Regions from separate parts of the Brevundimonas sp. FV1ps31S genome, predicted to be linked through region 1. Evidence: riboswitches for the same ligand, from Rfam matches in the RefSeq annotation. Region 1 holds a riboswitch; the other holds the start of a gene.

Region 1 (4,206 bases):
ACTCGGACCGCTGGATCACGTGATCGACGGTCGCCGGGACGTGGTGCTTGTAGGCCCCTGCGCCGCAGAAGAAGGGCACGGCGCCGGCCGTGGCGTTCTTGGCCGCCATGGCGGACAGGGCGCGTTCGACCTCCATCTCGCCGGCCACGCGCGGCAGGTCCACCGGCCCGTCCAGCCGCGCCGCCTCGGGCACGTCCACGAACAGGTCGTCGATCGATTTCGCGCCGATGGCGACGAGCATCGCCGTGCGGTCGTCGGGCGTCAGGGGGAGATAACGCATGGTCTTGTCCTGGGCCGTGAAAGGCCGAAGACCCGCTGACTCTTAATCAGCGGGTCCGATGGGGCTTAGAGGGTGGCGAGGAAGCCGTCGTAGGCGGTCTGGTCCATCAGGGCGTCCAGTTCGGCAGCGTCCGACACCTTGATCTTGGCGAACCAGCCGTCGCCTTGCGGGGCGGCATTAACGGTTTCCGGGGCGGTCGACAGCGCGTCATTGGCCTCGACCACCTCGCCCGAGACGGGGGCGTAGACGTCCGAGGCGGCCTTGACGCTCTCGACCACGGCGAAGCTGGCGCCCTTGGCGACGGTCTTGCCGACTTCCGGGACTTCAACGAACACGACGTCGCCTAGGGCGTCGGCGGCGTGCTTCGAGATGCCCACGGTGGCGATGTCGCCGTCCAGGCTGACCCACTCGTGATCCTTGGTGAACTTCATGATCTGATCCTCAGACGGTCTTCGGTTTGCGGTAATAGCGTTGCGCCACGAAGGGCATGGCGACGACTTCGGCGGCGGCGGATTTGCCGCGCACGACGACCTTCAACTCCGTACCCAGCGCGGCATACGCCGGCGGCACGAAGCCCATGGCGATGTTCTTGCCCAGCGTAGGGGAGGGGCCGCCCGAGGTGACCTTGCCGATGACGTTCCCGTCAGCGTCGGCGATCTCGGCGCCTTCACGGGCCGGGGCGCCTTCCTTGACGATCAGGCCCACGCGGACACGCGACGGCCCCTCAGCCAGTTCTTTCAGGATCCGGTCGGCGCCGGAGAAATCGGCCCGTTCCTTGCGTGACTTGGACAGGGCGAAGGTCAGGGCGCCTTCGACCGGGCTGGTGCTCGGGTCGATGTCATGGCCGTGCAGCGGCAGGCCGGCTTCCAGGCGCAGGCTGTCGCGGGCGCCCAGGCCTATCGGCTTGACGCGGGCGTCCTCCAGTATGGTGTTCCAGACGCGCTCGGCCTGATCCGCCGGCACCGAAATCTCATAGCCGTCCTCGCCGGTATAGCCCGAGCGCGAGACATAGCAGTCGACGCCGAACAGCATCAGCCGGGCGCATTCCATGAAGCCCATCTCGGCCAGGAGCGGCTCGTACGCCGACATGACTTCGGCGGCTTCCGGTCCCTGGATGGCGATCAGGGCGCGGTCCAGCACCGTCAGCTTGGCGTCGCCTTCAAGGTTCGCCTCCCAGAAGGCGAAGTCCTCGTCCTTGTTGCCGGCGTTGACGACGACGAACAGGCCGTCGTGGTCGGGACGGCCGGCCATCAGGTCGTCGATGATGCCGCCGTCCTTGTTCAGCAGCAGCGAATATTTCTGTTTGCCGGCCTTCAGGATTTCATAGTCGCCGGGCACGAAACGCTCAAACTGGGCGGTGGCGTCGGCGCCGGTGATCTTGCACTGGCCCATGTGCGACACGTCGAACAGGCCGGCGTGTTCGCGAGTCCAGCGGTGCTCGGCCAGGACGCCCTCATACTGGACCGGCATGTCATAGCCGCCGAAGCCCACCATCCGGGCCCCTAGCGCGCGGTGCGCGGCGTTCAGGGGCGTCGTTTTAAGAAGGGGGGTCTTCAGGGCTTGATCGGTCATGGTTCAGGCTTTCACGGTCGCGTTTGGTGGCGGAGCTCCGCCGTCTTCGCGCCCCCGCTGTCCTGAAGCCTGAGAGATTCCGGCGACCAAATCATGTCGCCTTGCTCCGTCGGCGCGCCCGTGAAGAGCGACTTTCCAGCGTCCGTATGCTGTCGCGGTCCGTTTGCCTGAGCGTTTCCGGGGCGGTTGCGCCTTCGGCGTCGGCCCGCCGAGGCGCACCGAACTCTCCCGCGAGAGCACCCGACCTAAGCCACCGACTCCGGGTCCAAGTCAAGCGTCGGCGGCTTTCGGAGGCCGTAAGGCGGCGTCATTGTCGCCGTTCGCATCGCCTGTTGTTGCGTCGCCCTTGCCCTCGCGCCGTCGGCCCGCCAAGAACGGGAACCGCCTCAGCCGCACCGGACCGACTGCATGACCGCCGACCGCACCCGCCTCGACGCCCATATCGCCGCCCTGGACGCGCCCGAGGGTCTGAAGACGGTCCTGACCGTCGTCGCCGCCACCTGCGCCGACATCAGCAAGGTCGTGGCCGGCGGCGCCCTAGCCGGCGCCCTGGGCGCCTCGGGCCAGATCAATGTTCAGGACGAGGAGCAGAAGAAGCTCGACGTCATGACCAACGACATGCTGACCGACGCTCTTCTGGCCAGCCCCGCCGTCGCCGGCGTCGCCTCCGAGGAAATGGACGAGGTCCAGCCCGCGCCTCATTCGACTGGTGAATACCTTGCCCTGTTCGACCCGCTGGACGGCTCGTCCAACATCGACATCAACGCCATGGTCGGCACCATCATCTCGGTGCTGAAGTCCGCCACGCCTTCGCCGACAGAGGCCGACTTCATGCAGCCGGGCCGCAATCAGGTCGCCGCCCTCTATGCCCTCTACGGTCCCCAGACCATGCTGGTTCTGACCACCGGCACGGGCGTGAAGGGCTTCACCCTGTCGAACGACGGCGACTGGATCCTGACCCACGACGACATCGCCATCTCGCCGGACACCAAGGAGTTCGCCATCAACATGTCGAACCTGCGCCACTGGTCCCAGCCGGTGCAGACCTACATCGGCGACCTGCTGAAGGGCGACGAAGGCCCGCGCGGCAAGAATTTCAACATGCGCTGGGTCGCGGCCATGGTCGCCGACGTCCACCGCATCCTGATGCGCGGCGGCGTCTTCCTGTACCCGTGGGACAGCCGCGAGCCGACCAAGCCTGGCAAGCTGCGCCTGATGTACGAGGGCAATCCGATGGCCTTCCTGGTCGAACAGGCCGGGGGCAAGGCGACGACGGACGGGGTGCAGCCCATCCTGGACATCCAACCCGAGCATCTGCACCAGCGCATCCCGGTGGCCCTGGGCTCGGCCAACGAGATCGACGCCTACGCGGGCGTGTGATGCTTATCCGCCCTACCGACGCCCTCCTGGTCATCGACCCGCAGAACGACTTCTGCGAGGGCGGCCGTCTGGCGGTCGCAGGCGGGGCGGGGATCATGCCGCTGATCAACCGGCTGGCCGAGCGGTTCGCCCGGGTGGTCGTGACCCAGGACTGGCACACGCCGGACCAGATTTCGTTCGCCTCCAACCACCGCGGCGCGACCCCCTTCACCGAGATCGAGGTCGCCTACGGCCGCCAGATGCTGTGGCCGGACCACTGTATCCAGGGTTCGCCCGGCGCCGACTTCCATCCCGACGTCGCGCCCACGGTGAAAAAGGCCCTGGCCGTAATCCGCAAGGGCTACAATCCGGCGGTGGATTCCTATTCCGGCTTCTTCGAGAACGACCATCGCACCCCGACGGGCTTGGCCGGCCTGTTGCGCGACCTGGGCGTGACCCGCGTCTTCCTCGCGGGCCTGGCCTTCGACTACTGCGTCCGCTTCACCGCCGAGGACGCGGTGCGGCAAGGCTTCGAGGCCCTGGTCATCTCCGACGCCAGCCGCGCCATCGCGCCGCAGACCGAGGCGGCGGCGCGGGACAGTTTCCGGGCGCTGGGGGTCGCGGAGATCGGGGCGGCGAGCGTCCTTGTCTAAACCCCTCTTCGTCATCCTCCGGCGAGCGCAGCGAGACCGGGGGACCCAGCGGCGCGCGTGAGCGCGAACCTGTGGCGGACGAGGTGTTCAAACATCGAGCGGCGGAAGCATCGCCTTCGGCGCCGCTGGGTCGCCCGGTCTGCTCCGCGAAGACGCGGCTTGCCGGAGGATGACGAAAGAAGAGGCGTCAGCCCCGCTTCGCGTAGGCCTCCACCTCCGCCACGAACGCCGCCTTCTCCGCCTCGCCCAGGAACGACCCCTCGAAACTGTTCCGCGCCAGCAGCGTCACCTGCTCCTTCGTCAGCCCGACCGCCGCCGCCAACCGGATGTAGTTGTCGTTCA
Region 2 (4,206 bases), 1.9 Mb from region 1:
ATGCGCGCGGCGGCGTTGAACTGCAGATCTTTCAGAACCGGCAGATCGCGGACGATGGGAACCAGGATCTCGCCGAAAGCCTCCTTGACGCTGAACTCACCGGACATGGCCGAGAAGCTGAAGGTCTTGAAGGCCTTGGCCGCGTCCAGTTCGCCGACGCGCTGGTCGGTCTGCTCCTTGCGGGCCTCAAGACCGACGGCGATCGAGACGTCGCCCGCCGGCAGGCTGAAGGGCTCGCCGCGCAGGCTGATCCCGGCCACGTCCAGCTTGGTCGTTGTGCGCTGCTGCGGGGTGCCGGTCACATAGTCGATGGCCTCCTGCGACGGCGCCCCGAGGCCGAACAGGTTAATAGGCACGCAGCCGGAGTTGGCGTTGGTCAGGGTCACGCGGCAGACGGCCTGGCCGGTCGATGGATCGATGACGGAATCGACGGCGTTGGCGAACTCGGTCTTCAGCAGGAAGCCAGGCGTGTCGATATTGTTCTCGAATTCGCCGTGGCTGTAATAGGCGCCCCAACGCCAGTTCTCGCCGAACTCACCGTCCACGGCCAGGGTCGCCTGGGTCGTCACCCGCTCGAAGTCGATCGTCGAATACGACAGATCGGAGTTGAAACGACCGAAGGTGAAAGACGTCTGGCCGGCGGCCGCCATCTGCTGCTTGATCGTGGAAGACAGGAAGGCGTTGTCAATGCCTATGGTCAGGTCGCCGCGATCATGGTCGCCGAACCACACATAGTTGTTCCACATGCGCGAATGACGGACATCGGCCGTGACCCGCAGCCTGTCGTTGATCTCGTAGACCGCACTGGCCAGACCCGTGTAACGCCTCTGTGGCGTGACCAGGGGGCTCAGGTCGTCATTTGACGGACCTTCGCCGCCGATCGAATTCGTGCCGCTGACCGTGCCGTAGTCGAAGGCGCGCAGCGTGCCGTCCGAGTTGAACACCTTGCCGGCGTTTACGCCCGACAGGATCAGGCCGCCATAGGCCGCGTTTGCGAAGCCGACGTCCGGCTGCAGGGCGTAGTTGACCGTGGCCCACCGGCCGATGTTCGGGCGCGAGGTCTTCGGAATGACGCCTTCGTTGTCGAGATATTCGCCGCCGATAACGAAGTGACCGCGGCCGTCGGCGAAGTCCGTGCCCCAGGCGCCTTCAAACCGTTCCTGCTCGGCATCGTCATAGGACGAGATGCCGTATTCGGCGCCCAGCTTGCCGCCGGTGAAATAGCGGTCGATGCCGATGTTGACGACGCCGGCTACGGCGCCCGATCCCCAGGCGGCGGAGGCGCCGCCGGTGACCACGTCGACGCTCTTCACCAGCACCGACGGCACGGCGTTGAGGTCGTTCTCGCTCGACACCCGACGTCCGTCGATCAGGACCAGGGTTCGGTTGATGCCCAGGCCCCGAAGATCCACGGGCGCATTGCCGGCGCCGGTGTTGGTGCCGGTCGTCTGGGCCGAGGTGGTGGCGCGGAACTGCGGCATGTCGTTCAGCGCGGCCGCGATATTGGGGCGCGCGCCGACCGACAGGTCTTCGGCGGACAGATGGATGGTCGGGGTCGGCGCCTCGAAACCGGCGCGGTCGATCCGCGAGGCGGTGACGACGATTTCATCGACCGAAGAGGCGGCGTCGGCAGAGCCTTCAGCCTCTTGAGCGTGAACCGAAGTGGCGCAGGCCAAGAGCGCAATAGCGCTGCAATAATGGGTCAAGTGGCGGTTAAGACGAGACAAAGCAAGATTCCTCATGGCGACGACGCCCCTCCCCAGGGATGCCCAATGCGACTGACGCTCTTCGGCGTCCGTTCGCCCCCGCTGTCATTGGGCCTGAGAGTTTCGGGCCGTCGCCGACCCTTTCTCCTTCGGCGAGGCCGCATCCCCCGGATCCGGCCTTCTCTCCAGCGTTCCTTCAGCAAGACGGTCCGTTTGCCTGAGCGTTTCCGGGGCGGTTGCGCCTTCGGCGTCGGCTGGAGCCGATCTCTCCCGCCTTGCTGAAGCCGAGTAAGATCGACCCTCTCGCTCGTGTCAAATACGCCGATTTTGCAATTTTATTGCCCAAATAGGCGCAATATTCGCCTATCGTTGCTATGCGCGCGTAGATCCCATCGTCCAGATCCGCCGCCCGCTTCGCGGCGCCGGCCGCCATGACGGCGTCGTGACAGAAAGTCGGGATTCGGATCTTTTGGAGTTATCCACAGGAACGATCACGGCGCGGCCGGATCTGAAGGCGCCCTGACGCCGTCCCGCATCGCTTCGCCCCATCGGGTAAGCAAGGTCGCGCGGCGCGCTTGATCCAGATTGGCCAGCAGGGCCGGCCCCACCCGGACAGGTCGAACACCCGGCGCGGCGGGACGCATGGGCGCATCCACATCGTCGCGGACTGGTCGAACCCCCAGGGCGCCGATCACCCGCTGCCCTTCTCTGGACAGAAGGAAATCCAGAAACAGCCTCGCCGCATTCGGATGGGCGGCGTTGCGCGGGATGAAGGCCACGCGCGAAACCGACAGGTGATAATCGTCCGGCGTGATCAGTCCGATCTCTGGCGCGCGCCCCGCCCAGGACGCACCGTAGGACTGGTTCATATTATAGGCGAACGCCATCCGCCCATCGGCGATCTGGCCCATCATTCTCTGTCCCGAAGTGTCCAGCCGCGGACGTTGGGCGCCCAGCGCCTCCATCAACGGCCAGGCGTCAGGATAGATCTGCACGTCCGCCGACAACTGCATGAGAGCGACGCCGCTCCGTTCGGCGTCATAGAGGGTCACACGACCGTCAAACACCTCTGGCCGGCTTCTCAGCAGCCGGAGCAGATCCGCATGACTGCGGGGCGCCAGATCGGGCGCGAGCCGGTTTCGATTATAGGCGAACACGATCGGCTCCGCCGTCAATCCATAGCCTTGATCACGCCATACCGACCCGTCGGGCATGGCCGCGCGGTGCGGCGATCTATAGGCTTGGGCATAGCCGTCGTTGATCAGCTTGACCTGCACGTCCATCGCCGTGCTCCAGACCAGATCCGGGCCATCCAACCCGCTGTCCGCAAGCCGCCGCACCTCCTCGGCGATCCGAGTGGAGTTTATGTCCTCAAGACGCACCCGGATCTCGGGCCAGCGACGACGAAAGGCCTCCAACACAGGGCCCATCAAGCTTGTGTTGGTCAGGATGTGCAGCGCCTCTTCTCGCCGCGCCAGCCAGCGCACCCGCGGCGCCGTCCCCGCGCCTTCCGGTTCCGGCGAACAGGCGGCGGCGCTTAACCCGGCCAAGCCGAGAAGCAGATGTCGTCGATCCGTTTTCACCGCTCCGGCTTTCTGGTTATGTGTCACGCATGATCCGTCGCCCCCTCTCGTCGCCATGAGAATACTCGTCGTCGAAGATGACAAGGCGTTGCGGCATTCGCTCGAAGCCAGTCTTCACGATGCGGGTTTCGACGCAAGGTGCGTCGAAAGCGGCGAACAGGCCCTGCAGCTCGAGAGCGCTGAGGTTTTCGACGCCGCCATCCTGGACATCGGCCTTCCCGACATCGACGGCTTCGAAGTGTTGAGGACCCTGAGGCTTCGGGGATCGTCGACGCCGGTGCTGATGCTGACAGCGCGCGATGGCCTCGGCGACCGGGTTGCGGGCCTGGACCTTGGGGCCGACGACTATCTGGTCAAGCCGTTCGCCCCGTCGGAGTTGGTCGCCCGTCTGCGCGCCATCGTGCGTCGACGCCAGGGGCAGGCGGCCGGCGCCGTTGTGATCGGAACCCTTTTCTGCGACTGGCGCACCGGCCGCGCCCACGTCAACGATCGCGACCTCGCCCTGCGTCCCCGCGAATGGGCGGCGCTGCGTGTTCTGGCGTCCCGGCCAGGACAGGTGGTCGACCGCGACCTGCTGGCCGCCGAAGTCTTTCCGCAGGACGAGGCGCCCTCGCTGAATGCGCTGGAAATCCATGTCGGCCGGTTGCGGCGCAAGCTTCAGCCTGACGGCCCCGCCGTGACCAACATCCGTGGCCGCGGATATCGTCTCGACCCATGAGCCGCGCGCCGCCTGCTCGTTCCCACAGTCTGGTCATACGCCTGTTGATCGCACAGGTGGTTCCACTGGCGATCTTGGCCATTGTCGTCCTGGCGGTCGGCGCTTGGACGGCCCAGCGGGTGGTGGCGAACAATGCTGACCGCCTTCTGGCGGGCGCACTTCAGACCATCCGCGAGACGGTGTCGGTCGCCGACGGCCG

Evidence for each region. A riboswitch is a leader RNA that binds a small molecule or an ion and turns the genes downstream of it on or off. The one in region 1 is predicted to bind glycine.
Region 2: another riboswitch for glycine. It lies ahead of ACVPT3_RS02025 (TonB-dependent receptor domain-containing protein); the one in region 1 lies ahead of gcvT (glycine cleavage system aminomethyltransferase GcvT).

Annotation. Positions count from the first base shown of each region.
Region 1 covers NZ_CM178735.1:2,343,719-2,347,924, reverse strand. The annotation lists gene gcvPA (aminomethyl-transferring glycine dehydrogenase subunit GcvPA) at 1-280, opposite strand, end outside; gene gcvH (glycine cleavage system protein GcvH) at 346-711, opposite strand; gene gcvT (glycine cleavage system aminomethyltransferase GcvT) at 722-1,852, opposite strand; glycine riboswitch at 1,908-1,993, opposite strand; glycine riboswitch at 1,998-2,093, opposite strand; gene ACVPT3_RS11110 (class 1 fructose-bisphosphatase) at 2,261-3,232, shown strand; gene pncA (bifunctional nicotinamidase/pyrazinamidase) at 3,232-3,864, shown strand; gene ACVPT3_RS11100 (adenosine deaminase) at 4,052-4,206, opposite strand, start outside.
Region 2 covers NZ_CM178735.1:424,663-428,868, forward strand. The annotation lists gene ACVPT3_RS02025 (TonB-dependent receptor domain-containing protein) at 1-1,676, opposite strand, end outside; glycine riboswitch at 1,902-1,989, opposite strand; gene ACVPT3_RS02030 (ABC transporter substrate-binding protein) at 2,198-3,289, opposite strand; gene ACVPT3_RS02035 (response regulator transcription factor) at 3,345-4,007, shown strand; gene ACVPT3_RS02040 (sensor histidine kinase) at 4,004-4,206, shown strand, end outside.